Regions from separate parts of the Kurthia sp. ISK08 genome, predicted to be linked through region 2. Evidence: riboswitches for the same ligand, from Rfam matches in the RefSeq annotation. Region 2 holds a riboswitch; each other region holds the start of a gene.
What was found. Region 2 has a riboswitch for S-adenosylmethionine ahead of ACKVQX_RS06715 (methionine biosynthesis PLP-dependent protein). Riboswitches for the same ligand answer to the same signal wherever they lie in the genome.
Positions count from the first base shown of each region.

Region 1: it holds a riboswitch for S-adenosylmethionine, as region 2 does, so the genes downstream of both, ACKVQX_RS09045 (methionine ABC transporter ATP-binding protein) here and ACKVQX_RS06715 (methionine biosynthesis PLP-dependent protein) in region 2, are expected to answer to the same signal.
Region 3: it holds a riboswitch for S-adenosylmethionine, as region 2 does, so the genes downstream of both, ACKVQX_RS08525 (cyclase family protein) here and ACKVQX_RS06715 (methionine biosynthesis PLP-dependent protein) in region 2, are expected to answer to the same signal.
Region 4: it holds a riboswitch for S-adenosylmethionine, as region 2 does, so the genes downstream of both, metA (homoserine O-succinyltransferase) here and ACKVQX_RS06715 (methionine biosynthesis PLP-dependent protein) in region 2, are expected to answer to the same signal.

Region 1 is NZ_JBJXHL010000004.1:61,319-69,583, reverse strand. Features, by position in the region: gene ACKVQX_RS09070 (methyl-accepting chemotaxis protein) at 1-825, shown strand, start outside; gene ACKVQX_RS09065 (arsenate reductase family protein) at 1,154-1,513, shown strand; gene gcvH (glycine cleavage system protein GcvH) at 1,596-1,976, shown strand; gene ACKVQX_RS09055 (toprim domain-containing protein) at 2,195-2,548, shown strand; gene ACKVQX_RS09050 (thioredoxin family protein) at 2,554-2,862, shown strand; SAM riboswitch class I at 2,920-3,029, shown strand; gene ACKVQX_RS09045 (methionine ABC transporter ATP-binding protein) at 3,124-4,149, shown strand; gene ACKVQX_RS09040 (methionine ABC transporter permease) at 4,142-4,819, shown strand; gene ACKVQX_RS09035 (MetQ/NlpA family ABC transporter substrate-binding protein) at 4,844-5,677, shown strand; gene ACKVQX_RS09030 (LysR family transcriptional regulator) at 5,847-6,749, opposite strand; gene gltB (glutamate synthase large subunit) at 6,858-8,265, shown strand, end outside.
Region 2 is NZ_JBJXHL010000003.1:21,964-30,228, forward strand. Features, by position in the region: gene ACKVQX_RS06690 (GDSL-type esterase/lipase family protein) at 1-560, shown strand, start outside; gene ACKVQX_RS06695 (YpmS family protein) at 553-1,134, shown strand; gene msrA (peptide-methionine (S)-S-oxide reductase MsrA) at 1,153-1,689, shown strand; gene msrB (peptide-methionine (R)-S-oxide reductase MsrB) at 1,679-2,113, shown strand; gene ACKVQX_RS06710 (PLP-dependent transferase) at 2,160-3,326, opposite strand; gene ACKVQX_RS06715 (methionine biosynthesis PLP-dependent protein) at 3,319-4,440, opposite strand; SAM riboswitch class I at 4,517-4,623, opposite strand; gene ACKVQX_RS06720 (SH3 domain-containing protein) at 4,766-5,326, opposite strand; gene ACKVQX_RS06725 (methyl-accepting chemotaxis protein) at 5,507-7,315, opposite strand; gene ACKVQX_RS06730 (YozE family protein) at 7,441-7,662, shown strand; gene deoD (purine-nucleoside phosphorylase) at 7,779-8,265, shown strand, end outside.
Region 3 is NZ_JBJXHL010000003.1:375,516-383,780, forward strand. Features, by position in the region: gene ACKVQX_RS08520 (transcriptional regulator) at 8-169, opposite strand; gene ACKVQX_RS08525 (cyclase family protein) at 375-1,133, opposite strand; SAM riboswitch class I at 1,206-1,309, opposite strand; gene ACKVQX_RS08530 (NAD(P)H-dependent flavin oxidoreductase) at 1,375-2,340, opposite strand; gene ACKVQX_RS08535 (tyrosine-protein phosphatase) at 2,359-3,102, opposite strand; gene ACKVQX_RS08540 (tyrosine-protein phosphatase) at 3,116-3,859, opposite strand; gene ACKVQX_RS08545 (PTS transporter subunit IIC) at 4,245-5,282, shown strand; gene ACKVQX_RS08550 (MurR/RpiR family transcriptional regulator) at 5,409-6,257, opposite strand; gene ACKVQX_RS08555 (MupG family TIM beta-alpha barrel fold protein) at 6,427-7,482, opposite strand; gene ACKVQX_RS08560 (EAL domain-containing protein) at 7,552-8,265, opposite strand, start outside.
Region 4 is NZ_JBJXHL010000003.1:161,374-169,638, forward strand. Features, by position in the region: gene ACKVQX_RS07400 (amidohydrolase) at 1-750, shown strand, start outside; gene ACKVQX_RS07405 (PucR family transcriptional regulator) at 886-2,430, shown strand; gene ACKVQX_RS07410 (aspartate aminotransferase family protein) at 2,548-3,897, shown strand; gene ACKVQX_RS07415 (amino acid permease) at 3,921-5,318, shown strand; gene ACKVQX_RS07420 (aminotransferase class I/II-fold pyridoxal phosphate-dependent enzyme) at 5,366-6,526, opposite strand; SAM riboswitch class I at 6,690-6,802, shown strand; gene metA (homoserine O-succinyltransferase) at 6,875-7,783, shown strand; gene ACKVQX_RS07430 (GTP-binding protein) at 7,889-8,265, shown strand, end outside.

The DNA of each region.
Region 1 (8,265 bases), on a different contig from region 2:
CGCAATGTTACATATGCAAGTAAGCCATTTGCAGAAGCTATGGGGTATTCGGTAGAGGAATTAATCGGTAAAAAACATGCTGAGTTATGTTTAACAGAGTTTGCAAATAGTTTTGAGTATGAAAAATTTTGGCGTAGTTTGCTATCTGGGAAAAGCTTTCAAGATAAAGTAGAAAGAAAGCATGCGAACGGAAAAAGTGTCTGGTTAGAAGCAACATATATGCCGATTCGTGATGAACGTTTTAAATTAATTGGCATTATGAAAATTGCATTTGATATTACAGAGAGAAATAATCAAATGATTGATTTAGCAACTGCTTTAAAAACCATGTCAGATGATCTGAATGTTTTATCTGATGCAGGTAAAGATCATGTAGCTAATTTGAATGAAAATTTTCATACAGTTGTTGAAATTTCAAATCAAAATCAGCAATCTGTTCATCAATTAATTGAAAAGACAGATGCAATTCAAGAGATAGTAAAAGTGATTCAGCATATTGCGAAACAAACAAATTTACTCGCATTAAATGCTGGGATTGAAGCAGCACGTGCTGGGGAATATGGGTTTGGATTTAATGTTGTGGCGACGGAAGTGCGAAAATTGTCGCAAAGTGTCGATAAATCAATTGTGGATATTCGTACGATGATTAAAGATGTAACCAAACAAATCGAAGTGATTGAAAAGGCCGGAGATACCATTTCAAAGACAGTAGATTTGAATCAAGCATTTATTGGCGAAGTAGTGAGTGATTATGACTCTATTCAAAATCGTGCAGAATTGTTAAACAAACAAACAGAAACATTTGATGAATTTATTAAAAAATAAGTAATTAACTAGAAAGAGAATCGCATAGTATGATGTGGTTCTTTTTTGTTGCTTCGAAGATTAAAATAGAAAAGAAAGAGTTGTACGTAGTGACAAAATCATTCAGAATGTTCACAATTAGTTGTCTTGCAGTAAAAAGCGTTTTAATCAATTGTATTTCTTCTATATTATATAGGTAGAAACTCAATGATAAACATAGCTTGTCCTTTACAATTGGTAATTGTACATCTAGTATGGAATTTATAGATGAATCTGTGATGAAATAGGTTGCACCTTTTCTAATAGATTTATACAATAAGGATATTCAATAAGAATGGAGTGAATGATCGTGACAATCACTGTGTATCATTATCCAAAATGTACAACTTGTAAAAAAGCAATTGCTTGGTTAAAGGCAGAAGGCGTTGCATTTGATACAAAAGATCTTGTGACAGAAACACCAACAGCTGAAGAAATAAAAGAGATGCAAGAAAAAAGTGGTTTACCGCTTAAAAAATTCTTTAATACATCGGGTATGAAATATCGGGAGTTAGGATTAAAAGATCGTTTGGCAGAAATGTCAGAATCCGAACAATTAGAGTTATTAGCAAGCGATGGCATGTTGATTAAACGCCCAATTACGTACGATGGAGAGCGTGTCACAGTCGGCTTCAATGAAAATAAATTTATTGAAAATTGGAAAAAATAACTAAAATGACTTGTATTTGCAGAAAAAATATGTAACACTATAGATGAAATTAACATTACATATTTCATGGAGGGGTAAAAAAATGAGCATTCCAACTAATTTACGTTATTCAAAAGAGCATGAGTGGGTTTTACAAGAAGACGGTACAGTACGTATCGGTATTACAGAATTTGCACAATCTGAACTAGGTGACATCGTATTCGTTGAACTACCATCTGTAGGCGATGAATTAACAATCGATCAACCATTCGGTAGCGTTGAGTCTGTAAAAACAGTTTCTGAGCTATATGCACCACTTTCAGGTGAAGTAGTAGAAGTAAATGAGGAGTTAGAAGATAGCCCAGAGCTAGTAAACGAATCACCTTACGAAAAAGCTTGGATGGTTGTCGTAAAACCTTCTGACGCTGCACAACTAGAAGCTTTATTAACTGCTGAACAATATGAAGAAGTAGTCGCAGGTTAATAGCACCCCTTTCATGTAGGTGCGCGTTTTCATGCCGATTTGATTAGAAGACACTGATTTCAGTTGTCTTCTTTTTTTTATTTTTTGTAAAGTATGTAAAGTTTTTTCTATGCACTTTTTTTATAAGCACTATTCCTACAAAAATATACCGAAAATATGGTATAAATAAAGTAAGAAAGAACAGAAAAAAGAATAAGGAATCAGATGGGATGGTGTGTATGAAGATTATTGAGAAAGTCCTCATTGTAGAAGGTAGACAAGATTGTTTACAGTTAAAGCCTATTTTGAATGAACCTGTTGAGATTGTCTGTACAAACGGAACTGTAAGTCCTCATCGTTTAGATGAACTATTACAACCTTATGAGAGTTGTGATTTTTATGCATTTTTCGATGCAGATGATATGGGCGAGAAACTTCGTAAGCTTGTACAACAAGAATATCCCAATACACATCATCTTTATACATTACCGCGTTACGGTGGTGTTGAACGCACGCCGCGTTATCATTTAGCAAAAGTGTTACAAGGAGCTAAATTTAAGATTAAGTCAGGTTACTTATTAGATAAAGGATGACAATAATGCAAGAATGGACACGTGAACAATGGGAAGAACAAGTGAAGTCCCAAGAAAAAACAGCTTTTTACCTCTATACACCAATGTGTGGGACTTGCCAAGTTGCATCAAGAATGATGGATGTAACGGAGCAAGCAATCGAACATGTTTCAATGGGAAAAGCCAACTTAAATTATATGGAGCAATTAGCGTATGACTTTGAAATTGAAAGTGTACCTTGCCTTCTTATTACGCAAAATGGCGAGTTAGTAGAGAAAATTTATGCCTTTCAGTCAGTACCACATTTATTTGAAAAAATTTTAAAGAAGTATTGACCTTTCAATTTAGAAGTGATAAAGTATCTACAATAACTAAATGAACTTAATTCGTTGCTCTTATAAAGAGAGGTGGAGGGAAGTGCCCTATGAAGCCCGGCAACCATCACATTATGTGAAAAGGTGCCAATTCACGCAAGGACTGTATGGTCTTTGAGAGATGAGAGAACGGTTTAGCATATTTTATGATGTTTAAACCCTTCTGTTGTCTGACAGAAGGGGTTTTTTTATGAATAAAGTTCGAAAAAGGTGGGAAACAATTTGATTCAACTCAGCAATGTGACAAAACAATATAAAACTTCAAATGGTCCCCTCACAGCTGTCGATCAAGTAAACTTAACTATCCAAGATGGTGAAATCTTCGGTATTATCGGTTACAGTGGTGCTGGTAAGAGTACGATGATTCGTTTATTTAATGGCTTAGAGAAACCAACAAGTGGTTCTGTAATTGTAAATGGTGAAGATATTTCAAAAATTAAAGGTGCTAAACTTCGTGCAGCACGTCATAAAATTAGTATGGTATTCCAACATTTCAATCTACTTTGGTCAAGAACAGTAGAAGAGAATATCGCTTTTCCTTTAGAAATTGCAGGTATTGATTCAGCTGCGAAAAAGAAGAAAGTAGCTGAATTAATTGAACTTGTTGGGTTAACAGGACGCGAAAAGGCTTATCCATCACAATTATCAGGTGGTCAAAAACAACGTGTAGGGATTGCGCGTGCACTTGCAAATGACCCAGAAGTATTACTCTGTGATGAAGCTACATCAGCATTAGACCCTGAAACAACGGATTCAATTTTAGACTTATTACGCAGTGTAAATGAAAAACTCGGTATTACGATTATTTTAATTACACATGAGATGCACGTTATTCGTAAAATCTGTCATCGTGTAGCCGTAATGGAGCAAGGGAAAGTCGTAGAAGAAGGCGATGTTCTTCAAGTATTCGACGCACCACAGGCACCTGTTACACAACGATTCGTTCAACAAGTAACGAATACAGTAGGGCAACAAGAGTCGATTGAACAAATTAAAGAACAATACCAACATGGCAAGTTAATTAAATTATTCTTTGTCGGCTCAAAAACAGAGCAACCGATTATGACACAACTCATTCGTCAGTTTAATGTCGATGTAAATATTGTACATGGCAATATATCTCCGACAAAAAGTGGTCCATACGGTACGTTAATCGTACAACTTGCTGGAACAGATGAAGAAGTTGAAAAGGCAGTGGCTTATTTAACTGCTGAAGGAATTAAGTCGGAGGTGATGTCACATGAATAATGAGGCAACAGGATTATTCCCAAATGTTGATTGGGAAGGAATGTGGCAAGCCACGCTAGAAACACTTTATATGACAGGTGTTTCAACAATTATTACATTTATTTTAGGTCTAGTGCTAGGGATTATTTTATTCTTAACAGCACCGCACCAATTATGGGCGAATAAGGTTGTGAACTTTTTAACAGGAGCAATCGTGAATATTTTCCGTTCGATTCCGTTCGTTATTTTAGTTATCTTATTAATTCCATTTACAATTTTCTTAATGGGAACAATGCGTGGTGCAAATGCAGCATTACCAGCACTTATTATCGGTGCTGCACCATTCTATGCACGTATGGTATTGATTGCATTAAAAGAGATTGATCGTGGTGTGATTGAAGCAGCTCGTTCAATGGGAGCAACAACAGGAACAATCATTTGGAAAGTACTCATTCCAGAGTCTTTACCAGCGTTAATTTCAGGGATTACAGTGACGGCAGTTGCTTTAGTAGGTTATACAGCGATGGCGGGCATCATTGGTGCGGGTGGTCTAGGTTACCTAGCCTTCCAAGATGGTTTCCAACGTAGTCAAAACGACGTAACATTCGTCGCAACAGTATTGGTATTAGTTGTTGTATTCATCATTCAATTCATTGGAGATTTGATTACAGCAAAAATTGATAAACGATAAAGCAAAGAAAAGGGGAAATGAATCATGAAAACATCAAAAAAATTAGTAGCAGGTCTTTTAACAGCAGCACTAGCACTTAGTTTAGCAGCATGTGGTTCTTCAGAAAAATCAGGAGACGGCGATGAAAAAGTAATTAAAATCGGTGCTTCAAACGTACCACACGCTAAAATTCTTGAACAAGCAGAACCAATTCTTGAAAAAGAAGGCATCAAATTAGAAATCGAACCATACCAAGATTACATCTTACCGAATAAAGATTTAGATTCAAAAGATTTAGATGCGAACTTCTTCCAGCACATTCCGTATTTAGAAGATCAAATCAAATCAAATGGTTATGATTTTGAAAGTGCTGGTGGCGTACACATCGAGCCAATCGGTATCTACTCTCAAAAGTATAAAAAATTAGAAGACCTTCCTAAAGGCGCGACAATTCTAGTATCAAACTCTGTAGCAGACCAAGGTCGTATTTTAACATTACTTGAAGCAAAAGGCTTAATCACGTTAAAAGACGGCGTTAAAAAATCAACAGCACAATTAAAAGATATTGATAAAAACCCTAAAAACTTAAAAATCGATACAAAAACAGCACCAGAATTATTAGTACAAATGTACAAAAATAACGAAGGTGATGCTGTGATTATCAACTCAAACTATGCAATTGATGCAGGTTTAGTTCCTACAAAAGATGCAATCGCAATTGAAGATTCAAACTCACCATATGTAAATGTAGTAGCAGTTCGTAAAGGTGACAAAGATAAAGAAGAAATCAAAGAATTAATGAAAGTTTTACACTCAAAAGAAATCCAAGACTACATCAACAAAGAGTGGAAAGGTTCAGTTGTTCCTGTGAACCAATAATGAACTAAAGGGTATTGCCAGTTTAGGCGATGCTCTTTATTTTTTTACATGAAAAAGCTCGGAGTAGCATGTGTAATGACACAGCTTTCCGAGCTTTTATTTTACATTCGGTTAATATCCCATTTTCTAAGGTGTGTATAGATGATGTGAGGTTCGGGTATTCATACAACTAGATGAATTGTGTAAGACGTGAGAAGAAGGTGCTCACGAATTCTAAAAAGATTTTTTCAGATGGTGCTAATTCACGGTTATGTGGGAACACAACGCCTACATTACGTGTGAAGCTTGGCTCAGATAATGGCAAGCGCACCGTACGTCTCGGTGTCGAATCATAAAATGCACTCTCAGGAAGTAATGTAACACCCATTCCAGCTGCTACAAGCCCTTTTAGAGCATCCATATCTTCTCCTTCAGAACTAACGATTGGTGTGTACCCAACCGACTTACAAGCGTCCACTACGACTTTATTTAGAATAAAGCCATCTGGGAATAAAACAAAAGGTTCGTTACGAAGATCTGCTAGTTGAATTTCTTTTTTGGTTGCAAGTGGGTGTGTAGCAGGTAAAAGTGCAGATATTTTTTCTGTAAACAGAATTTTTGTATCAATGATTTCATCTTTTTTAGGGACAGGTCCTAAAAAAACAAGATTCAATTCACGATTTTTCACCGCATTGATGAGATAGCGATATGAACCTTGACGCAAGTGAAAAGATACATTCGGATGCTCTTTTTTAAATGCTGAAATGACGGTTGGTAATAAGAAGCTTGCAAGACTTGTTGGGAAGCCGATTTTAATTGTTCCTTGTTCAGGATCTAAGTATTCTTCGACTTGTTTGGCAGCGAAGTCGATGGCTTCAAGCGCAATGAGAGCGTGTTCTAAAAAGATTTTACCGATTGGTGTTAGTTTAACATTTCGTCCGATACGTTCGAATAATTCTGTACCAAGTTCTGTTTCTAAATTCGAAATTTGTCGACTGACTGCTGACTGTGCGACATGTAAAGATTCAGCAGCCTCTGATATGTGTTCTCTTTCCGCAACAGCTACAAAGTAGCGTAGTTGTCTTAATTCCATAGTTATACATCCCCTATTCATCTAAAAAAACGATTGATTCTATATAAATTATATATTGTTTATATGAATTTGTGAATTTAAAATATAAAATACAAGGGAGGAATCGATATGTCATTTCATTTATTACCAAAAGAGCAAGGTTTATATTCACCGAGAGACGAGCATGATGCATGCGGTATCGGTCTATATGTTAATTTAAAAGGAAAAAAAACACATGAAATCGTTGAAAAAGGATTGGAAATGTTATGTCGTCTAGATCATCGTGCGGGTAGAGGGAGCGACGGGAAAACAGGTGATGGTTCAGGACTGATGGTACAAATCCCACATGATTTCTTTCGTCAAGAAATAACTGCTTTTCAATTACCGGTAGAAGGTATGTATGGTGTAGGCATGCTATTCTTTTCGCAAGACGATGCAAAAGGTCAACAAGTAGTTGAAGAACAAATGAAAAAATATGCAGAAGCAGAAGGACAAACTGTTCTAGGATTCCGAACAGTGCCAGTTGATGCGTCGACATTGAGTGATACAGCGAAAAAGACTGCACCAGTTGTTCGACAATTATTTATTCAAGCAAACCCACAAACAGTCAATCTCGCTTTTGAGCGTAAACTATATCTTATTCGTAAACAGACGGAACGATTTGCGAAAGCAAAAAACATCTCATTTTATTGTGCGAGTCTATCAAGTAAAACAATGGTTTTTAAGGGTCTATTAGCACCTGAAGAAGTAGCTGTTTTTTATAAGGACTTGCAACAACCTCACTTTACTTCGGCCTTTTCAATGGTCCATTCACGCTATAGTACGAATACATTTCCTTCATGGGAACGAGCACATCCAAATCGTTACTTGATTCATAACGGTGAAATCAATACATTACAAGGAAATGTTAACTGGATGAAAGCGCGTGAACAACAATTTATTTCAGATGCATTTGGAGACGATTTACAAAAAGTCTTACCGATTATTGATGAGAGTGGTAGTGACTCCTCTATGTTAGATAATGCATTTGAGTTCTTCGTTTTAGCAGGACGTACACCAGCACAAACAGCGATGATGATGATTCCAGAGCCTTGGACAGAAAATCCACATATTTCAAAAGAGAAAAAAGCTTTTTACAATTATCACAGTACATTAATGGAACCTTGGGATGGTCCAACAGCCATTTGTTTTACAGATGGAAAACAAATTGGAGCGATTTTAGATCGAAATGGTTTACGACCAGCGCGTTATTATGTAACGAAAGATGACTATATGATCTTTTCTTCTGAAGTAGGTGTAGTGGATGTAAAAGAAGAAGATGTTCTGTATAAAGAGCGTTTAAGTCCAGGGAAGATGTTATTAATTGATTTAGAAGAAGGTCGCGTAATTGCGGATGATGAGCTGAAACATCAAATGGCGACAGAAAAACCATATGGCCAGTGGTTGGATGAGTCCCTTGTTAAATTGACAGCTCTGGAAGACGAAGTGCAAATAAATGAAATAAGATTACGCCAAAAAATTCATGGCTATACGTATG
Region 2 (8,265 bases):
CGCAAACTGCTAAAAAGGGTAGACGTTCAGATCAATTACTCACGCAGTTAAAGAGTGGTGAAATCAATGATGCATTAAAAAAAGCAGACATCATTACGATGACCATAGGTGGAAATGATTTGATGAAAATTTTAAGAGAAAATTTCACCACTTTAGAAAGACAGCATTTTGATACAGAACGCCCGAATTATGAAAAACGTTACATAGAAATTTTTAAATTAATTCGTGCGCAAAATCAAACAGCACCGATTATTGCGGTGGGCGTATATAATCCTTTAACTGTATATGCAGAAGATACATCTGAGTTTGAAAAAATTCTAGATGAATGGAATCAAGATATGAAAAATATCGTAGAAAAAGATGCATATGCCATTTTTGTACCAACTGTAGATTTATTTCATACAAATAAAGCAGAAGTTTATAGCGATGACTATTTTCATCCGAATGCAAAAGGGTATACAAACATGAAGAATCGTATTTTTGAGACATTGGATACAGTAAGTGTCTATAAAAAATCAAACGGTCGCATGAAGATGAAGGGAGAAACAGTAAATGAATAAATGGAAAGTGGCATTCCTTACACTTTTAACATTGATTATACTTGGGTTTGCTGCACTTATTATTTTAATGTTAAGTGGTAAAGAAGACATGCCAAAACCAGAAGCGATTAATCGAACAGGTAGTAGTGTTAATATTTCAACAACACCAAAAGAATTTGAGGATTTAGCGAATACACTCATTCAGAATTCAAATGATACAAAGAATATTCAATTATGGTTAGAAGTAGATAAGGAATTGATTTTAAAAAGTAATGTAGAAGTATTAGGTGTTACAGTACCTGTTACGCTTGCTTTTGAACCAAAAGTAGACGATAAAGGGAATTTAGAGTTATATCAAACAAATGTAAAAGTCGGAATGCTTGATTTACCATCTCGAACAGCTTTACAATTGGTAAGAGATAGTGGTGGCTTACCCGAATGGTTGACAATTCAGCCGAGCGAGAAAACAGCTTATATTGACCTATCTTCATTCAATTTACCAATTGATGGTGTAGGAACAGCGCATTTACGTGCGAAAACCTTTAATCTAGAGAAAAAAGAAATTACGCTACAAATCGTTATTCCTAAAAAATAATGAAAAGGAGTGAAATCGATGGCTACTGAAAAAGCAATTTTTGCAGGTGGATGTTTTTGGTGTTTAGTAAAGCCTTTTGATAAAGAAGAAGGGATTATTCGAGTCCTATCAGGTTATTCTGGAGGACATACAGAAAATCCAACATACGAAGAGGTATGCCTCGATTTAACAGGTCATTATGAAGTGGTGGAGATTGAATATGACCCAACAGTGTATCCCTATGAGAAATTAGTGGAAACATTTTGGACATTAATCGACCCAACGGATGAAGGCGGGCAATTCTATGATCGTGGCTCATCTTATCGAACAGCTATCTTCTATACAACAGAAGAACAAAAACGCATTGCAGAGAAGTCAAAAGCAAAGTTACAAGCCTCTGGGAAGTTCGGACATGAGATTGTCACACCGATTTTACCAGCGAAAAAATTCTATTTAGCAGAAGAATACCATCAATATTATTATCGTAAAAATCCAGAGCATTATGAACGCTATCATGTCGGTTCAGGACGCGCTGCTTTTCAAGAGAAACATTGGGGGACTCAACATGAAAAATAAAGAAGAACGTTTAAAAGAATTAACACCATTACAATATCACGTGACACAAGAAGAAGGAACAGAGCCACCTTATCAAAATGAATATGATAATCATTTTGAAGAGGGAATCTACGTGGATATCGTATCGGGTGAACCATTATTTTCTTCAACAGATAAGTACAATTCAGGTTGTGGTTGGCCTGCTTTTGCCAAACCAATTGATGAAACAGAATTGACAGAATTAGAAGATCGTCGCTTACTTAGTGTTCGTACAGAAGTGCGTAGTAAGGAAGCAGATTCACATTTAGGACATGTCTTCCCAGACGGTCCGAAAGAATTAGGCGGCCTACGCTACTGTATCAATTCAGCGGCACTTCGCTTTATTCCAGTGGATGATTTAGAAAAAGAAGGTTACGGTAGATATCTAGTACTATTTAATAAATAAAATAATGAAGAGGACCTCAGCTCACGCTGAAGTCCTCTTTTTCTATTTATACAGTTACTTTTGCTTTTTCAAGTGCTTGTGAAATATCTGCAATTAAATCGTCAACATGTTCAAGTCCAACAGATAGACGAAGTAAACCATCTGTAATACCACGTTTTTCACGTTCTTCTTGTGGAATGGCGGCGTGACTCATCGTAACAGGATACGAGAGAATCGACTCGACACCACCTAAACTAACAGCGAAGATTGGGATTTGCATGCTTTCTACAAATACTTTTGTGAAGTCACGAGTTGGTAGTTTAAATGATAGAACGGCACCTCCAGAAGTACTTTGACGCTTATGAATGTCATAACCAGGATGTGTCGGTAATCCTGGATAGTAAACATCGACTACATCTTCATGTTGTTGTAAAAATTCTGCGATTTTTTGTGCATTACGTGACGACATCTCAAGTCGTGCATGTAATGATTTAATTCCTTGAATGACAGAGAAGCAGTCATGTGGTCCAAGAATACCGCCCATCCCGTTTTGAATCGCATAAATCGCTTGACCGAGTTCTTCGTCTTTTGTGACAGCGAGCCCTGCAATGACTTCACTATGACCACCTAAAAACTTTGTCGCACTATGCAGTACAACGTCTGCTCCTAAGTCGAGTGGTTTTTGATAAAGAGGTGTCATAAATGTGTTATCAACGAATGTTTTTAATTGGCGCTTCTTCGCAATTTTAACGACACCTTCTAAATCCGTAATCCCAAGCAGTGGATTTGCAGGTGTTTCAGCATAGAGTACAACTGTATTCGGCTGAATCGCTGCTTCAATCGCTTCTAAATCTGTAAAGTCAGCGAAGGTATGCGTAATCCCGTACTTCGGTAAAAGCGTTGTTACAAAGCGATAAGTACCACCATATACTTCGTTCGTTACAACAATATGGTCACCAGCATTTAATGTAAGTAAAGCTGCTGAAATGGCACCGATTCCTGATGCAAAAGCAAAGCCACGTGAACCATTTTCAAGCTGTGCAATTGTTCGCTCAAGTGCATCGCGCGTTGGGTTACCAGAACGACTATAATCATATGGGCCAAAAGCATCGAAATGCTCTTGGTCGAAGGTAGAAGAAGCGTAAATCGGTACATTAACAGCTCCCGATTTTGCTTCGTAATCATGTTTTGTAGCACCTGTAATTAATATTGTTTCAATTTGCTCTTTAGTCATGTACAACAGCCTCGCTTTCTAATACGTTAAATACGTTTTGTAAATCCGCAATTAAATCTTCTGCTTCCTCAATGCCAACTGAGAAACGAAGAAGTGAATCATCTACGCCACGCGCATTACGAATTTCTTCCGGAATGTCTGCATGTGTTTGCGTTGTTGGGTACGTAATAAATGATTCCACACCGCCTAAACTTTCAGCGAAAGCAATCAGTTTTAAATTACGTAAGAATGGATCAATCTGTTTTCCAGATTGTAGACGGAAGGATACCATGCCACCGCGTCCAGCATATAAAACGTCACGTATATGTGGCGACTTCTCTAAAAATGCCACAATCGCCTGAGCGTTTGCTGTATGTTGTTTCATACGAAGGTGTAGTGTTTTTAAACCGCGAAGTAGTAACCAGCTATCAAAAGGTGAGAGTGTCATACCAATCGCATTATGTTGTAAGAAAAGACGTTCACTTAGTTCAGTACCTTTTGACACAACCAGTCCTGCTAATACATCATTATGTCCACCAATATATTTTGTGCCACTATGCATAACAATATCTGCACCTAACTCAATTGGGCGTTGATAGTACGGTGTTAAAAATGTATTGTCGACAATCAATAAAATGCCATATTTTTTCGCAATTTTCACACATTCTTCGATAGAAATTTCCTGCATTAAAGGATTCGTCGGCGTTTCTAAGAAAATCGCCTTAACAGGATGTTCAATAACAAGTTGTTCCACCTCTTCAAGAGATGAAAAGTCGTTAAAGATTGCTTGAATACCATATTGTGCTTCATATTGTGTTGCCAGTCGGTATGTGCCACCATATAAATCCTCCGGGTAAATCACTGCATCACCTGTTTTAAATAGCGAGAGGATTAAATGAATTGCAGCCATACCGCTACTACAGGCGAAACAAGCATCTCCGCCTTCTAAACGTGCAAATTCCTCCTCTAATACCGATCGCGTTGGATTTTTTGTACGCGTGTAATCAAAGCCTGTTGATTCTCCAAGACCTGCATGGCGGTAAGCAGTTGAAAGGTAGATTGGGGCGTTGATTGCACCTGTTTTTTCATCTGAATGTGTTCCCACCTGAGTTAAAAGTGTTTCGATTTTTGTCATTGTCCTCATCCTTTTTTGTGTAATAAAAAAAGTTTTCTTCTAATAGTAAGAAGAAAACTCTATGTAAGAGTGATTCTTCTTATCTTCAAGAACTGCGTCTTACTGGATTTAGCACCTGTCCCTTTAAAGAGGGGGTTGCTGAGATTTCATCGGGCCATGTCCCTCCATCTCTCTCGATAAGAAAACCTATTTAATTAATCGATTATTAGTCAATTAATGGAATCTTACCATGCAAACAGCGAAATTTCAAGCTAAATTAAATAATTATTCAGAATTTAGAGAAGATAAAAAAAGAACCGTAGTCTAAACTACGATTCCCATTTGATTATTTTTTTGTCATTGTTACAAAGTCTTTGTAGACGTAATTTTTTTGACCGTTGAAGTCGAACTCAACCCAACCAAATTTACTTGTAGAATTCACATGAATTTTCGTACCTTTTTTCAAAATACCAAGTGATTTTCCTTTTGTTGAAGCTGTTTTATAGTAATATACATTCGATTTAATTGTCGCATTTGCAGCTTTTTTTGAAGGAACTTTTGATACAAGTGTGTCAGTTGTTGGTTTTTTAGTTGTTGTCGGTTTCTTCGTTGTTGTTGGTTTTTTCTTTGTATTCAACTTCACGTAATCTTTTGAAATATAAGCCAATTTATTATTGAACTTCACTTGGTACCAATATGTTGTTTCTTTATAAATCGTAACATTTGTTCCTTTTGTTAATGTACCAAGATTTTTTGATTTTGGTGTAGATGCCGCACGTACGATTACGTCTTTTGACACAACACCTTCTTTTTTTGTGGCAGCAAAAGCTTCCGTAGCAGGTAAAGTATAAGGTAGAGTAGCACCTGTTAACATCCCAAATGCTAATACGTATTTTGTTAATTTCATTTTGAATCACTCCTCGATTGCTTATACTAGCACTTTTTATCATAAAAGAATAGGGAATATCCGTTTATGTTGCGAGAAAAATGTTATTTTATGAAAAATAGGGCATTTGATATGGAAATAAAAAACAAAGACTAGGACAGAAGCAAAGTAAATACTTAGCTAGCCTAGTCTTTGGTCAGATTAAATTTTAAATTGTTGAACTAAATCACGTAATGAATCTGCTTGACGTGACAATTCTTCAGAAGATGCATAAATTTCTTGAATAGATGCAGAGCCTTGTTCAGCCGCCGCTGCCGATTGATCCGCTTGATGTGCTGTATGTTCTGCCATCGAGTTTACTGCGATGAACGACTGCATAACATCTTGACTGACATTCTTCGTCTCAGCGATTCGCGTTACCATGTTTTCAATAATACGAATCGTTTTCTCTGTCTCGCGTGTAATGGCATCGAATGTTTGAATCGTTTCATTCGTAATTTCGACCCCTTGAATGACTTTCGACACGCCAGCCTCATTTTGCTTGACCATGACCGAAATCTCGTCTTGAATCGTGTGGACAATCGTTGCTACTTCACTTGCAGCGCGTTGTGATTGTTCTGCAAGCTTTCGGACTTCATCTGCTACAACCGCAAAACCTTTACCATGTTCACCTGCACGTGCCGCTTCAATCGCCGCATTTAAGGCAAGTAAGTTCGTCTGTTCAGCAATACTCGTAATCGTTCCGATAATCGATGTGATTTCCTCAGAACTTTCACCAAGACCTGTGACAGTTTGGTTCGTATTCGCAATAACTTCTTCAATCTCCATCATCGATTTTGCAGACTGTTGGATTTTATTTTGTCCTTCTTTTGCTGCTTCACGCATTGTCGCTGAAGTTTGACGTAAATCCTGTGCATCATCATTCAGTTGCAGTGTTGTTTCTTCTAGATGTGACATTTTGTTAGATGATTGCTCCATTGAACGAATCGTCTGTTCGCTGCTCTCTGCGATTTCCGCAGTTGAGTTCGCAATCTGTTGAATTGTTGTCGCGTTTTCCTGTGCAGAAGCAGTCAGTTGTTGGCCACTTGCAGATACATTCTCTGTTAAAGCACTGACTTTTCGCACTAAATTCGCAATCGACTCAATTAATGTGTTTGTACTAGCAGAGATTTGACCAAATTCATCGTCATTTTTAATTTCAAGACGTTTTGTTAAGTCACCACCTGCACTTGCCATATCCAATAGTGAACGATTAATTTTGTGCGTATTCACTTTAATTGTACGGAAGATCGCTGTACCTGACATAAATACGAGAATGATCGACAATAATGTTAAAACGAAGAAAATAATCATCGAAACTTCCGTGCTTTTTTCTACTTTTTTAATTTGTGCATCCGTATTTTTAGCTAATACCTTATTCATCATGTCTATGTGGATATCTACATAAGACATAGCTTTAGCACCTGTTCCAATCTGAACAATTCGTTGTGCCGCATCTAAACCACTCTCTTTACGAACATCAATGACGCGTTTAGAATAGGTTAAATAGTTATTATAAAATTGGTCAATCGAATCAATTCGGTCACGCGCATCACCTTTTTTATTAAAGGCTTTATGTAGATCTTGAAGTGTTTTGTCAATTGTCTCTTTTTGTTCTTCATATTGTCCAAGATATACATCGCTACCTGTTATAATAAAGCTCTGTTCTAAGTTGGATAGTTGTGCAATTTCACCAGCGAGTAAATTGACGCGCATTTGCTGATCTACATTTTTACCCGTCAGTGTTTTGAGTTCATCTTTCAAGCGTTCTGTATTATTGTAAGATACAATAAGCATCGCTGCTAAAATAATGGTGAGGACTGCGAAAACAAGTACTACACGCCCACGAATTAATTTAAGAACCTTGAATGATTTTAAAAATTTTGGGGGAGTGGCATTGTTTTTAGAACTTTTCTTACTTCGTTTCGTAGCTTTTTTAGAAGTGGGTACTTTCTTTTTTGTCATAACCATCGTGTCACCTACTTTACGTAATTTGAAATTTTCTATCTATTCTATATATTACGGAAACAGAAGTAAAAAAGCCATACAAAAATTTCAAAAAACCAATTCTAATTTACTAGTTAAGGAGAATATATATGCGACATAGTTTCTATCAATTTGCATTAACTTACAGAGGAGGAGGTAAAAATGATGTTTTTGCACGATTTGCAGAAGCGATGTTTTTAGATCATACCTTTCCAAAACAATCGGAGGACTTTGATGAACTTTCACGTTACATTGAGGAAGCCGCAGACCCTGATATGACAGCGATTACGTTCGATGATTTTTGGGTATTATACGTAGAGCGTGAAAAATAAGTTTTTAGATTGTCAGATGTCAGACATTAAGTTACAATAGCATAGAATGAAGACTTCCAAGCGAGTTAAAAAGAGCATTTGTTTTCAAAAATATACAGGAATGGTGAGGGAAAAACATGAGCATTCACATTAACGCTGCACAAGGCGAAATCGCAGAAATCGTATTATTACCAGGAGATCCACTACGCGCTAAATTTATCGCAGAGACATTTTTAGAGGACGTAAAACAATATAATGACGTACGTAACATGTTCGGTTACACAGGTACATACAAAGGTAGACGTGTATCTGTACAAGGAACAGGCATGGGCGTTCCATCTATCTCAATCTACGCAACAGAATTAATGAAAGATTATGGCTGTAAAAAATTAATTCGTGTAGGTACAGCAGGCGCATTAAAACGCGACGTAAAAGTACGTGACGTTGTCATCGCACAAGGTGCTACAACAGACTCAAAAATGAACGAAATCCAATTCGGTGGCTTAGACTTCGCACCAATCGCAGACTTCGATTTATTATTAAAAGCATACAACGCAGGTAAAGAAGCAGGCTTAAACCTACGCGTAGGTAACGTATACACAGCGGACCTATTCTACGGCGACA
Region 3 (8,265 bases), 350 kb from region 2:
TTAATACCTAGCTAATCTCTTGAATTGTGGCGTCTCTCTTATACTCATTAAATGCATACAATTGCTCCTCTGTTAATTGTTTGACATATAAATGGTAATTCATCGACTCCAACCCATAATTTTCGCAAGCCTGACAATATATTTGATAACCTTCCATAAAGTGTTCCATTGAACATCTCTCCTTTTGTTATATAACAGTTTTATTTGTTGTACTTAATATATAACAGATGAAAAAAGATGTCAACTCATTTTCTGAAAATTCAACGAAAATATTTGGTTTACATAATAATATTATTTTTGAAACAAAAAACACCTTGAGATGACAAGGTGTTTCCACGACAAATGAGTCTGTATAGTTTAAGACAAATGAGCCTTTATTGATTCGGTGTAATCGCAAATGAGCGTACGGGAAAACCAGATGCTTTTTCAGGTTTAGCCACGATATTAAAGATAACTGCCCCTTTTGCCGGAAGTTGATCTAAATTCGTTAAAAGTTCGACTTGATACGTATCTTGTTCTAAAACGAAATACTCTGCGGCTAATGAGCCATGTTTTCGATATTCTTCACTCGAATCTGTATCAAATGTTTCATGACCAATCGCTTTAATGCCTCGTTCTTTGAATAAAAAAGATAATACTTCGACAGACCAACCTGGCACATGAGCCACGCCTGCTTCATCAATATTATTAAAGATATCATGGTCGGGCCAGCGCTTCGACCAGTCTGTGCGTAATGCGACAAATGAGTCGGCTTCAATGATGCCATTTTGATCCTCAAATGAGAGGATGTCTTCAATCGTTACCGTGTGACCTGGATTCTTTTGTACTTGAGCTGTAATATCTACAACAATAAGTGGCAGTACTAACTCCTGAAGATGAAGTTCCTCGATATAGCGTGTATCTCGTACAAAGTGTATCGGTGCATCAAGATGTGTTCCATACTGACCTGCAAAAGAAAATTGTTGTGCAAAAAAGCCATCATCATGTGTAAAAAGTGTATCGAATTTTGCTGGATTGAATGCATGGAAGTGAGGTGACTGGCTATTAAAGGTATGTGTCAAGTCCACCCATTTCTGCTTTTTCAATGTTTGTAATGCTTGTAAAACATCTTGCTGTAAAACCGATTCGCTCATAACATCACTCCTTTTTAATCTAAAAAAAAACCTCTCCTGATAAGAAGAGGTTTTGAATAGTCAAAGGAACTCTTCTTATCTTTTAGCTTACGCTACAGGATTTAGCACAGTTCAATTTAACATTGTCTGTTGCTGAAGGGTCAACGGGCCAGTCCCTCGCCTTCTCTTGATAAGAGATACGATTTTTTTGTTAACTTCATATTACAGTAAGCAAATTGGAATTGCAACTGTTTTCTGAATATTATTTTATTTTTAGATTTAATTGCGTTCTTGCTTCTTCAATTTGCTGTTCAAATTGCTCAAATAAAGCTGCCACAGTTGGAATGGAATGAATGAAGCCGATACTTTGACCCGCATAACCAAAGCCATCTTGCTGCTCTTCATAAATATAACGACGATTTGCTGCGCCGCTAATATAATCTTTTAATGCCTCGTATGTAGGCGTCTTTTGTTCAATTTCTAAAATTTCATCTGTGAATGGTGTGTGTAGCACACGCGCTGGACCACCAATGGAACGTTTAATAACGACCGTATCCATTTCATCATGTTCAATCAATGCTTGTTTGTACAGTGGTGCTGCATCTACACATTCTTCTGTCGCAATAAAACGTGTCCCAATCTCAACTCCGTCTGCTCCTAGTGCAAAAGCAGATAAGATACCTCGACCATCTGCAATGCCTCCTGAAGCGATTACAGGGATGTTGACAGCATCGACAACGCGCGGAACGAGTACATGTGTCCCTAAATCATTTAAACCGAGGTGACCACCGCCTTCTTGTCCAACAACGACAACAATATCTGCCCCTTTTTCTTCTGCTTTTAAAGCCAATTTAACAGAAGAAACGAGTACAAGCTTCTTCATATCGGTGTCTTTCACCATTTCTAATACAGGACTTGGATTTCCTCCTGTAATCGAAATGATCTGAATACCTTCTTCTATTGCTACTTGTACAAAAGGTTCGTAATGTTCACGGTGTCGTCCAATCGCAAAGTTCACACCAAAAGGACGATCTGTTAATGTGCGTGTTTTATGAATTTCTTTTCGTAAATCTTCTGGAGAATCTAAACTGAGTGCTGTCACTTGGCCCAGTCCTCCAGCATTCGAAACTGCTGCTGCTAAATCTGCATAACCAAGATAGGCGAGACCTCCTTGAATAATTGGTTTTTCAATTCCTAATAATTCCGTTACACTTGTTTGCCACTTCATCTCAAAATCCCCCTTATGCTACTCTAAATAGAAATCTTGAATCTCTTTTCTCGTTTGTTCATCAATATGATATTCTTCTTTTAAATACATCTCAATCGTACCGTATTTTCTTAAAATCTCATCATGTACATGGTCGAGCAATGTTTGATTGACTCCTACTAATATCTGCAAAATTTCTGGATCCTTTACAGCTAATTCAAGAGGTTTTTGCCAATATGGTGGATGTTTCTCCATATATTGATTAGTTTCTAAAAAGTCTTGGACAATCGTCGTATAAGGAACACCAAGTATCAAGTACGTAATCATTGAGCCAATTCCTGTGCGGTCTTTTCCTGCTGTACAGTGTTGAATCATCGGTCCCTCATATGCTTTTAAAATAGAGACGAGTGTTTGATATGCAGGATTTTCAAATGCTAAACTGGCATAAAACTCTTTAAATAAATCCATATTCAATTGCTTCAATAAATCACTGCTCGCTAAATCTTCAATCGAAGCAAGATTAAATTGCGATCGACTAGCAGGCGCATGGACGTCATGTACACCTTGTATCCTTGGTGTCGGATGAGCTTCAATCTCACTTTCATCTCGGTAATCAATGATTGTTCGAATATGAAGCGCTTGCAGTTGTTGCAAATCTTTCGGTGTACTCTTACTTAATTCTCCACAACGATAAAGTAATCCTTTTTTCACATGTTTACCTTCAATCGTCGTTACACCACCTAAATCACGAAAATTAGGGATTCCTTCGAATGGTAAAAACATTTAAACGCCTCCATTATTCTAAATAAAAATCTTGAATTGCTTTTCTCTCTGTTTTGTCTATTTGAAACTGTTTTAAAAAGAAATTTTCAATTGTATCAAATTCATTTAAAATTTCATCATATGCAACTAATAGGAAGTCACCATTTACATAATTCATATCCGTTTCTAATTTTTGGCCCTGTAGATTTCGAATCATTACTTTTAACCATTCAGGCATTTGTTCGATAGCATTCTTCTGGCGCTCCAAAAAAGTTTGGACAATTGTTTTCAATGGTACATCCAATAGTAGATAGAGCAGAAATACACCTATTCCTGTACGATCTCTACCTAACATACAATGTTGAAGTAAAGGAACTTGTTTCAGTCGGATTACTTCAATTAAAGGCCGGTATGAATTATTTTTTGCAAGATGTTCACGATAAATACGCATACGATTTTGTGCTTCAAAATAATGGGTACTCGCTTCATAATCTTGTAAAAGTTCTGTAAGCGTGAGTGTAGGCATGGATACATGTGAATGAATTGTATGAACTCCTTGGATTTTTAAAGAAGGTTTTTCATTTTGTTCATACTCATTACGATAATCAATAATGGTTTTGATGCCTAATACTTCTTTTAAGTAATAAATATCTTGAACCGTTGCGTTACTAATATCGCCACTTTGAAATAGAAGCCCCTTTTTCACGTTACGACCATCCGAACTTTTTAGTCCACCTAAATCATGAAAATTATAAATCCCCTCAAATTGATATGTCATATTATCACCTACTTTTATAGTTCAATCCATGTATAAACACTAATTTTATATACCCCAAAATCATTATTGTAAATAAAAAAACTTGCAATCTCTTAATGATTTTAGGTCTTTGTAAAAGACGTGCATCATATCCCTTATTATTGATTGAAAAATTGACACAAATGGACTGTATAGCCTTTTAGTTTACATAATAAATTTATTTTATTTATATATTACAAAAATACTTTTCTTTTTTTCATACCAAAATCTCTCTTAAAAGACTTAAATATCTATTCCATTCTATAAATATAGAATTTTCTGATATTTCAGTATTGACTGAAATATATAGACAATATAAACTAAATTTACTTTAAAAGAACAGTTTGCTTCGAAAGGGTTTGAGCGTATGAAAGATTTTTTTAATAAGTTACTAACAGGAATGAGCTTAGGTATTGTCGTTTGTTTAATTCCTAATGCGTTGGTGGGGGAGATTCTGAAACTGATGATTCAACACTTCCCTACGATTGCACCGTTTTTACAAACCATTTTAAATGTCACATTAATTGCGATGAGTTTACTACCGGTCGTTATTGGTGTCATGATCGGGATCCAATTTAAACTCACACCGATTCAAATGACGAGTGTTGGACTAGCAACAATGGTAGGTTCAGGTGTCATCACATTTAGCGAAACAGGTATGACGATTGCTGGTATTGGTGTTGTCATTAACATCGGAATTACAGCTGGTTTAGCCGTTGTATTTGTGCAATTTTTAGGGAATAAATTAAAAGATTATACATTATTACTAATGCCTGCTCTATCATTGTTTATTCCAGGTCTAATCGGTTTATTTATCTTACCTTATGTAAAGTCTGGAGCAGATGTTGTCGGACTTGGTATTGCGACATTAACAAATCTTCAACCTGTTTTAATGGGCATGTTAATTGCGATGATTTTCTCTATTTTAATCATCTCACCTATTTCAACAATTGGTGTAGCTACAGTTATTATGTTAAGTGGTGTAAGTGCTGGAGCAGCTAATCTAGGTGTCTGTGCATCCGGTGTAGGTATGGCGATTGCTTCTTATCGTGCTAATAATTTTGGTACAGCATTAGCACACGTTGCATCTGCCAAAATTCAAATGCGTAACTTCTTTATGAAACCTAAAATTGCTTCACCGACTATACTAACAGCAGCCATTCTTGGTGCGTTAGCGGGTGTTTTCAATATTACAGGTGATCCCTATTCTGCTGGTTTTGGATTAGCTGGCTTCGTTGGTCCCCTTAAATATTTATCCATTGAACAATGGAGTACGACGAGTATGTTTTTAGCAGCTACACTGTTCATTATTTTACCGATTGTGTTAAACCTTTTATTCATTCGTTTGTTTGAACGAAAAGTGAAGTGGATTGCGCCAGAAGATTATAAAGTAACTTATGAATAAAATAAAACAAAGAAAAAGTCGTCCAATGGTGCGACTTTTCTTTATTTTCATTCAAACAATTTACATAATATAATTATTTATTAATATAAAAAGAATTACAAAACTGCAATTCTTTTCACATCTGATTTAATCAAAGTGATGATGTATAATTTGCTTAGTTTGATGTAACATATCCGCATGTGTTTCATAATTATCGATAAAATAATGATAATACAATAAATTTACAATATACTGTTGAGCAATAATTGATGTAATCGCAGCAGTACGAATAATATCGATACCTTCTATTTGACTATGGACTAAAACAACCGTCGATTTGGAAGCTAAACGACTTGAAGGGTTGGATACAATACTAATTAGTGGAATGCCTAATTCATTACACACTGTAGCCAATGTATTTGTTTCTTTTCTTTCTCCTGAATTCGAAATGAAAATTCCTACCTTTTTCTTCGGCTTAGCAGTTAGTGCTGTCGCAATCAAATGTGCATCCTCTGTGTGAAGTACGGATTTTCCAAGTCGAATAAATTTTTGAGCTATATCTTGTGCGATAAGATTAGAAGAACCTACGCCATAGACGACAAGTTCATCAGCATTCTTTAATAACTTCGTACAAGATTCAATGATATGATCATCCATTAATTGTTCTGTTTCATTTAGCGCTGCAGTCATACGAAGATTCAATTGGTGTTTAATTTGCTTAAGTGAATCGGTCGCTTTAATCTCTTGTTGTACTTGATTCCCATGTGAATTTTCTGCAGATAACATAATTTTTAAATCAGGAAACCCTTTTGCCCCAACTGATTTACAAAATCGTGTAATCGTCGCATTACTTACTCCTGCTCGTTTTGCTAATTCTTGCGTTGATAAATAAATGACTTCTTGTGAATGAGCTATTACATAGTGCGCAACAGCTTGTTCTGCTTCGGATAGTGTAGATAATTTAAATTGTATTTGAAAAATTAAGTTATTTGACATCTCAAAAGTCCCCCTTACAAAACTGCTCGTTTTACATGATTTTTAACTTTTCTGCATAAATCAGTAAATGTAAATCTCCAGTAATATGTATACATAATCCTATTATATAGGACAAAGTATGTCCTTGTGTAATGAAATTAATTTTACTCTAATGTGAAAAAAGAAACTCTTACGTAAAAGAGATTCCTTTTCTTATAGGCGTATTCATTTCTTCTAGCTTAATTTTCTGATTACATGGGCAAATTGACAATAAAGGCTGGTCCTCTTTTCGAATTTTTCCGATTGTAAAGATATGCTCATTCTTTGGTAAATCTACTTTAACTAGATGTACTTCCCCAGCATACGAACCCATACCTAGCATATTCATCGTAATATCTCCCACTTTTCTCCCTCTAGATCTACCAAACAGAACATTTTCGGAAAAATAAGAGCGACTCTCTTGTAAACGAATAACGTCTCTTGGAAGATCAGGACGTGTATGAAAGGTGAATTGATGAATCGGGTTATGCAATACATAAGAAGTCATGTACAGCGTGATATAATTCGAATGAATCCAATCTGTAAACTGTCTAGTTGCTTCTTCTGATACATCATCATCACTAATGATAATCGTTTGAATCCCTTGTTGTATTAACTCGATTGCATGCGCGAATACAGAGCTTGTACGATGTTTTTCGAGCGTTGGCGCATTGTTTAAGGTTGTAGAGATGTCGCTCATTAGAAACGCGCCTAGAGGGATATTTTCACGCTGTATCAACTGATTCTGTTGTTGAAAGAATGTATCATCTAATCCCGTAAATGGTTGTTCATATCGATCATGCCAAGCTTCTATATTCAAACCTTTAAAATTTTGAAAACAATCTATATTTAGCGTACTCGCATTTAAAATAATCCGATAATTCAAAGCGAGTTCTTTCACTTCATCTTTTGAAAAACTTTCATCTACGATAAGTGCTTGAATCGATAACTTCGCCAGTTCCGGTAACAATGATTTTGTTTGTTTTATTATCTGTACAACGAGTTGTAAGTCATGTTGTTTTGAAAAACGTGCAAGTTGTTGAAGATGTGTCATTGCTACAGGGAGCGTATCTGATGGAACTACAAGCGATGTATAAATCAGTTGAAAACCCACTTTTTGCATTTTTTGAATTTTAGATAGAGAGGGTTGCTGTGTTAAAGATACTGAGAAACCAAATATGTATCGAACCTCCTTTTTTTCATACATACCAAGAAAGACTTCTTCATAAACATAAAAAGCAATTCATCGCTACTAAAAGGATGAATTGCTTTTTTATTAAATAAGTAGTGCTTCAATTTCTTTGGCTGGAAGTGGTTTTGAGAATAAATAACCTTGTAGATAATCACAATTTGATTTTTCAATAATGCTTTGTTCCATAACCGTTTCAATACCTTCAGCTACCACCTTCATATTAAAGATTTTGGCTAATCCTATAATGGCACGAATCATATTTTCCTCATTCGTATTTTCATGGATACCACGTATAAAGTCACGATCAATCTTCAATGTATCAATCGGAAATGTTTTTAAATAACTTAATGAAGAATAGCCCTTTCCAAAATCATCTAGCGCAATTGTTACCCCAAGTTTTTTTAATTCACTAAATGTTTTTGTTAAAATGTCGCTACTATGCATTAAAGAATTTTCCGTAATTTCAATTTCGATTAATGTAGGATTACAGTTATTTTTCTTTAGAATATACTCTAATGTATCGACGAATTTTTTCTCTTTTAAGTGTAATGGCGAAATATTAATGGCGATTTTTATTGGTTCTGGCAAGGTCTTTTGCCATAATACAGCCTGTCTACAAGCTGTCTCAATTACAAATTCATCAATTGCTGTTGAAAGTCCTAATTGCTCAGCGAAATGAATAAATAATTCGGGAGAAACCCAACCAAAATCTTCATCATACCATCTAATCAATGCTTCTACATCTACAATCTTTTTTGTATGTACATGGTACTTTGGTTGGTAGTAAAGTAAGAAGTC
Region 4 (8,265 bases), 140 kb from region 2:
CCATTTATGGAACGCGGTGCAATGAAAATTTTTGCGGATGGTTCATTTGGCGGTTCAACAGCGGCATTAATTGAAGATTACGCAGATCAATCTGGTTGGAAAGGAACACTCATTCAAACAGATGAGGAGATGGCGAAATTATTCCAACTCGCACGAAAATATGATGCGCCGATTGCGGTTCATGTCATTGGTGACGCCGCAGCAGAGCAAGTTGTGACGATGATGGAGCGCTATCCAGCGGCTGAAGATGTGTGCGATCGATTGATTCATGCGTGTTTAGTAAATGAAGATTTATTAAAACGCATCGCAAAACTCCCTGTTGCAGTCGACGTTCAACCGACGTTTGTGACATCAGATTTTCCTTGGGTAGCCGAGCGACTTGGTGAAGCACGTCTACCATATGCCTATGCATGGAAGTCATTACTTGAACATGGAATCCCATGTGCAGGAAGCAGTGATGGACCGGTAGAGAGAATCGACCCACTACTTGGAATTGAAGCGGCTGTCACACGTAAAAAAGACGGTGTTGTATATGGTGTAGAACAATGCATCAGTCGTTTTGAAGCGATTCAAATGTATACACGTGGCGGCGCAGAGATTATTGGGAAGTCACATGAACGTGGAATGATTAAAGAAGGATTTGTAGCTGATTTTAGTGTGTTTGACCGAGATTTATTTAAAGGAACGATTTCAGAAGCGCAAGCAGTCATGACGGTTGTCGATGGACGCATTGCTTATCAACAAGATTGATTATACAAAAAGTTTAGGCGCATGCGTGCCTAAACTTTTTTATTTGAAAAATCTAAATTTTAAGAAATAAATCAAAAAAGTTATAGAATTCCGATAAAACTACATTATAATAGATAGCATAAAAGAGGTGAAAATGTGCAAAATTTACAATTACAATTAGCAGATATTTTACAATATGATCAATTTCAATCGGCAGAATTTATGGCAGGAAATACCAATCGGCTTGTGAAGTGGGTACATATTATTGAAAATTCAGCTGTAGGTCATCTTATGAAAGAACATGAACTCATTTTAACAACAGGAATGGGGATTCATAAAGATGTCGATACATTTGAACGTTTTTTAGATGAACTCATCGCCAAAAACTGTGCAGGGTTATGTATTGAATATGGTCGTTACATTCAGTCAATTCCAACAACCATTCTACAAAAAGCGAAAAAACATCAATTTCCGATTGTTGTTTTTCATGAAGAAGTGTCTTTTAGTGATATTACACAAGAAGTACATCGCCAAATTATCAGTCATCAGTACCAATTAATTGAGCGACTGGAAGCCTATACACATACACTGAGTAAGGCATCGCTCACATCGAATCGACCAGAAGCATTACTTGAAGTATTAGTCGAGGCAATTGGTGGACAGTGTATTTTACAACTAACAGATGAAAAAGCGGTCTATTATCCAAAATGTGACGCAACGAAAAAAGCGCTTCTTGAAAAAGAAGCGCCTTTAATAAAAGAGATTTTGTTATTATCTCAACAATACGGTCAATTGAAATGGTATGGATTACATAGTGGAATTGAGTCTTTGTTTTTAGAGAGAACCGCACTATTTATCGCACAAATTATTTTAAGGAAGCTGTATTCAATTGAGAAAGAAGCGGTAGCACAGCAACTTTGGAAACAGGATTGGCTTGAAGGACGACTATCGAAGTCGGAAATTTTGCAGCATCTTGAAAAAGAACATGATCGTATTCGTATAAAGCAGATGACGGTTTTATATGTGAATGTAGCGAATGGTCAGTTGGAAGGACAAGAAGGCTTTGATGATGTGTACTTTACATTATATGCTCGCAATGTTTTTGAAAAACGCGGCTTTACAATTTGTACAACGAATCATCAAGATCATTATTATATGATTATTTTCAATCAGCGCGATGAAGCTTCGATGATGTCGCGTTTGCGAGAAGCGGTTTTAAAAATCAAAAAGGTTTTTAAAACGGATACTGTTACACGTATTGCGACAGGTAAAACAGTTGAATCAGTGGAAGATGTACCGACTGCATATGAAACTGCCAGAACGACGATGTATATTCGAAAAGTACTGCAAACGACAGATTGTTTTTATGAAGATGTGTTATTGGGGCATATGATATTAAATTTACAACAAACAATGGATGTAAAGCAGATGATGACGCAATATCTCGGACCATTAATTGCCTATGATGAAAAACATTCATCAGAATTAATCCCAACATTGCGCACTTATTTAGCAACGAATTGCTCCAAACAGGAAACAGCTCAAAAATTATATATTGTGCGTCAAACATTATATCATCGTTTGAAAAAAATAGAAGAATTAATTGGAATGGATTCGAGTGAACCGCATCATCGTATGATGCTTGAGATGATGCTATACGCAAAAGAATTCATAGAAAAATCTTCGAAAATTCATGAATAAGCTAACTTATGTAAAAATATTCTGTTAATTGTTTTACATTATGTAACATACATTTCTTCCTTTCATGTCAGATAATACAAGTAAGAAAGACAACATGAATGAGAAGGAGTGGTTGATGTGTCTAAAACACAAACAGAAATGAACGCAAAAGCAGTAGATGAGCAATATCTTTGGCATGGGATGAAACCGTATAATCCGCAAGCAACAATGATTGTAGAAAAAGCACATGGTGCACGTATTCAAGACTCAGATGGTCATGAATACATCGATGCGATGGCGGGATTATGGTGTGTAAATGTTGGTTATGGTCGTGAAGAAATCGCAAAAGCTGCTTACGATCAAATGGTGAAAAATGCTTATGCGCCATTATCGCAATCACATCCACCAGCGATTCAACTCGCAGAGAAAGTAAATGAATTATTAGGTGGTGGCTATGTAGTATTCTTCTCAAATAGTGGTTCGGAAGCAAATGAAGTGGCTTTCAAAATTGCACGCCAATATTATGCGCAACAAGGAAAAGCATCTAAGTATAAAATTGTGTCGCGCTATCGTGCATATCATGGAAATTCGATGGGCTCTTTAGCAGCAACAGGTCAAGCAGAACGCAAATACAAATACGAACCGCTTGCGCCGGGTTTTTTACATGTTGCACCGCCTGATGAGTACCGTCAACCAGAAAAAGCATCTGAACCGACTGCACTTCCTTCTGTTCAAGCAGTCGATCATGTCATGACATGGGAGATGGGTCAGACGATTGCAGCTATGATTATGGAGCCAATTATTACAGGTGGCGGAGTCATTGTACCGAATGAACAGTACATGCGCGGTATAAAAGAAGTATGTGAAAAACATGATGCACTACTCATTGTTGATGAAGTAATTTGTGGTTTTGGACGTACAGGAAAGCCATTCGGTCATCAGCATTACGGTGTAAAACCAGATATTGTAACAATGGCAAAAGGGATTACAAGTGGTTACTTACCGCTATCTGCAACTGCTGTGAAGCGAGAAATCTATGAAGCATTCAATGGTAGTGAGATGTATGACTATTTACGACATGTCAATACATTTGGCGGTGCAACAGCGAGTTGTGCAGCAGCGCTTAAAAACATTGAGCTAATGGAGCAAGAACAGCTATTTGAACGCTCAGCTATTAAGGGAGCAGAAATCTTACAAACACTTCAAGAACAGCTTGAAAATCATGCACTTGTTGGCAGTGTACGTGGAAAAGGTTTATTAATTGGTATTGAGTTAGTAGAAAATAAAGAGACAAAACAACCTGTAGCCGTTCAGGTTGTGAATGACATCATCGCAGCGTGTAAACAACAAGGCGTCATCATTGGAAAGAACGGTGCAACTGTTGCAGGATATAATAATGTCCTGACATTATCACCACCACTTAATACAAGTGATGAAGATTTACAAACGATTGTCGATACCGTTGTGAAAGCCATTTGGGATAAATAGCAAAGCATAAAGGGGTGTTGTAGATGAATGAAGGTCAATCGTTACAAAAGGGGTTAAAAAAGAGACATATGACGATGATTGCCATCGCTGGTGTTATTGGTGCGGGACTCTTTATGGGGAGTGGTTCAGTTATTCACTTAGCTGGACCCGGCGCCATCTTATCGTATGTGATTGCTGGTACCATTGTTGTCCTCGTGATGCGTATGTTAGGGGAGATGGCAGCTAAAAACCCATCGAGTGGCTCATTTGCGATTTATGCAAGTCAGGCGCTTGGAAAATGGGCAGGATTTTTAGTTGGTTGGCTTTATTGGTTCTTCTGGGTAATTGCAATCGCGCTAGAAGCAACTGCAGCAGCCGCCATCATTCAATATTGGTATGATGGGATTCCGCTTTGGTTATTAAGTTTAATCTTAACTTTAACATTAACTGTTACAAATTTAGTATCGGTTAAGGCTTTTGGTGAATTCGAGTACTGGTTCTCATTAATTAAAGTAGTTAGTATTATTGCATTCTTAGCAATCGGTGCATTTATTATTTTTGGCATCGTACCAGGCTTTTCATCAGTTGGCTTTACGAACTTAGTAGGGCAGGGTGGGTTCTTACCGAATGGTTTTGGCGCAGTCATGATGGGTGTTGTCATTGTCATCTTCTCATTCATGGGTACTGAAATTGTGGCGATTGCAGCAGGAGAATCTGCTGAACCGGTGAATGCCGTACAAAAAGCGACGAATTCAATCATCTGGCGTGTACTGATCTTCTTCGTCGGTTCGATTACCGTCGTTGTGACATTGCTTCCATGGGATTCATCGAGTATTTTAACAAGTCCTTACGTTGCAGTACTCGACTATGTCGGTATTCCAGCAGCAGCGCAAATTATGAACTTTGTCGTTTTAACTGCTGTATTATCTTGTCTGAATTCAGCACTGTATGCAACATCTCGTATGTCTTTTGCTTTAGCAGAAGAAGGACAAGCACCGAAAATTTTCTTAAAGTTGAATAAGCGCGGCGCACCTGTTTATGCCATTTTAGCGAGTACATTCTTCTCGTATATTGCCGTAATTATGAATTATGTATCACCAGAAGCAGTCTTCATGTTCTTAGTCAATTCATGTTCAGCGATTACATTAATTATGTATTTCATCATTGCAGCTTCTCAACTTGTTATGCGTCGTCGTGCGATTAAAGAGGGGACAGAACATGAACTTGTATTACGCATGTGGTTATCCCCGTATTTAACGATTGGCACGATGATTATGGTAGGAGGACTTGCTGTAGCGATGTTCTTTATTCCAAGTATGCGCTCTCAAATTCTCTTTACAGCAGTCATTGTAGCGGCAGTCATGCTTATGTATTACTTTACACAACGTAAAAAAGCACCTGTTGACCTGTTACAACCAGAACCTGAAACACCGCTTGAATAATAAAAAGTCTGAATCCTTATTGATGATGGGATTCAGACTTTTTCTGTTTATAAAGTTGCGAGTCTTGAAACAGCTTCTTGTAATAGTTTTTCATCTTGAACGAGTGCGATGCGTACATGGTTTCTGCCCGATGCACCGAAGATTGAACCGGGTACAAGGACAACGCCTGTTTGTTCAATGACATGATAGACAAATTCTTTGTCATCCATTTGTTGTTGCGGATACTTCGCATAAACGAACATACCACCAGCTGATGGTGCGAGTTCCCAGCCGATTGCTTCAAGACCTTCTGATAGTACACGATGTCTTGTCGAAAAAATGGTACGCAATTCATCTGTAATTGATTCCGCATTGTCGAGTGCAACACATGCCGCATCTTGAATTGGACGGAATGTACCATAATCAAGGTGTGATTTGAGTTCGCCCAATGTTTCAATGACGGAAGCGTTTCCAACGATATACGCAATACGAGCGCCTGCAAGACTAAAGCTCTTAGAAAGTGAATTAATCTCGACACCCACTTCTTTTGCACCTGGTACTTCTAAAAAGCTAAGCGGCTTTGTACCTTCAAAATAGAATTCTGAGTAGGCGGCATCGTGAATGACGATTAAGTTATGTTTTTTCGCAAAAGCAATCGCCTTTTCAAAGAATGCGACAGAAGGCATTGCTGGAACGGGATTCCCTGGAAGATTTAAAATGAGCATTTTCGCACGTGCACAAATATCTTCTGGAATGGCATCAAAATCAGGTAAAAACTGATGTTCAGCTGTTAATGGCATCGCATACGCTTCACATTTTGCGAGATGAATGCCTGCTGCATAAGCTACATAGGCAGGGTCCGTTGTGAGTACAATGTCTCCTGGATCACAAAATGCGAGCGGTAAGTGCACAAGTCCTTCCTGAGAACCCATCGTTTGAATGATCTCTGTTTGTGGATCTAATTCCACGCCACTACGACGTTGATAATAGTTGGCAACTGCTTCATGAAATCGCTCCGTTCCACCGAGCGTATAGCCATAACTATCAGCCTTTTCAGCTTGTTTTGCTAATTCTTCTCGCACAATTTGAGCAGGTGGTAAGTCAGGACTTCCCAAACTTAAATCAATAATTTTTGTGCCTGTTGCCGCTTTCTTTTTTGCAGCAGCTTTTAAACTACCGAAAATGGCTTTCGGAAATTGATTCATTAATGTTGAACGATGCATCGTCATCATGTTGTGTCACTCCTTTAATTCGCTTATTTCTTCTTTATTTTACCATATTGTATTTGGCTAAAAACACTATTTACGTTTTTAAAAGAGAGATTTTATTGAATTATCAGAAATGTTTGCTATTAAAGTATGGTTCTGCTATGATAGTTAATAATTCAATATTGTCTTATCAAGAGAAGCCGAGGGAATGGCCCGATGACGCTTCAGCAACCTCTGTTTAAAACAGAAAGGTGCTAATTCCTACGGAAGCTCCATTATGCTTCTGATAGATAAGAGTCGGATACATATGTGTAGCCTCATTCTTATCAAAGAGTGAGGTTTTTTTATATTTAAAGGGGGAGTTTCATCATGCCAATCAATATACCAAGTGGGCTACCAGCAACTGAAATTTTAAAAGAGGAAAAGATTTTCATTATGGACGAAGTGCGTTCGACAAGCCAGAACATTCGTCCGTTAAATATTTTAATTTTTAACTTAATGCCTGAAAAAGAAAAGACCGAGTTACAATTACTTCGTCTTTTAGGAAATACACCACTTCAAGTAAATGTTACGTTTTTAAATACGGCGACACATGAATCAAAAAATGTTAGTAAAAATCATTTAGAGTCATTTTATACGACGTTTGAACATGTAAAACACCGTAAATTTGACGGTATGATTATTACAGGAGCGCCAATTGAATTATTTGAATTCCATGAAGTTGATTTTTGGGATGAGATGGTCGAGATTATGGAATGGACGAAAACAAATGTCACGTCTGTTTTGAATATTTGTTGGGGCGCACAAGCGGCACTCTACTATCATTATGGTATTGGAAAATATACATTACCTTCAAAATGTTCGGGTGTGTTCGATCACATCGTGCATGATAGTACCGTTAAGTTAATTCGCGGATTTAATGATGTATATACAGCACCACATTCACGTAATACCTCTGTTTCAAGAGAGGCTATTTTAAACCATCCTGATTTAGAACTCGTGTCTGAATCAGACGAAGCAGGGGCATTTATTATCGTATCGCGTGATGAAAAACAAATTATGATTACAGGTCATTTAGAATATGATGCAGATACATTAAAGCAAGAATATGATCGTGATGTTGCAAAGGGCATCGAACCGCAAGTACCAAAACACTATTTCCCGAACGACGACCCAACGAAAAAACCGTTGAATCGTTGGCGTTCACACACGCATCTATTATTCTCCAATTGGTTGAATTACTATGTGTACCAAGAAACACCGTATGAATGGGAATAAACAGCAAACCATCTTTTTTCGTGTATATTCGAAAGAAGATGGTTTTATTATTGGACATGATATAATTCATAGTAGAGACGCTTTGATAAGAAATGAGGAAAGACAATGAAGAAAACAATTGGTATTTTAGCACATGTAGATGCAGGGAAGACCACCTTTTCAGAGCAATTACTTTTTCATACGAAAAGTATTCGCACCATTGGGCGTGTCGATCATCAAAATGCACATTTAGATTTGCATGAGATTGAACAACAGCGTGGCATTACCGTTTTTGCGGAACAGGCAACATTTACATATCGAGAAAATGATTATACGGTGATTGACACACCAGGACATGTCGACTTCGCGGCAGAGATGGAGCGTTCGATTATGGCACTGGATGGGGCAATTCTTCTATTAAACGGAACAGACGGTGTACAGGGACATACAGAAACAGTTTATCGTTTACTAAGAAAATATCGTATTCCTACACTGTTTTTCGT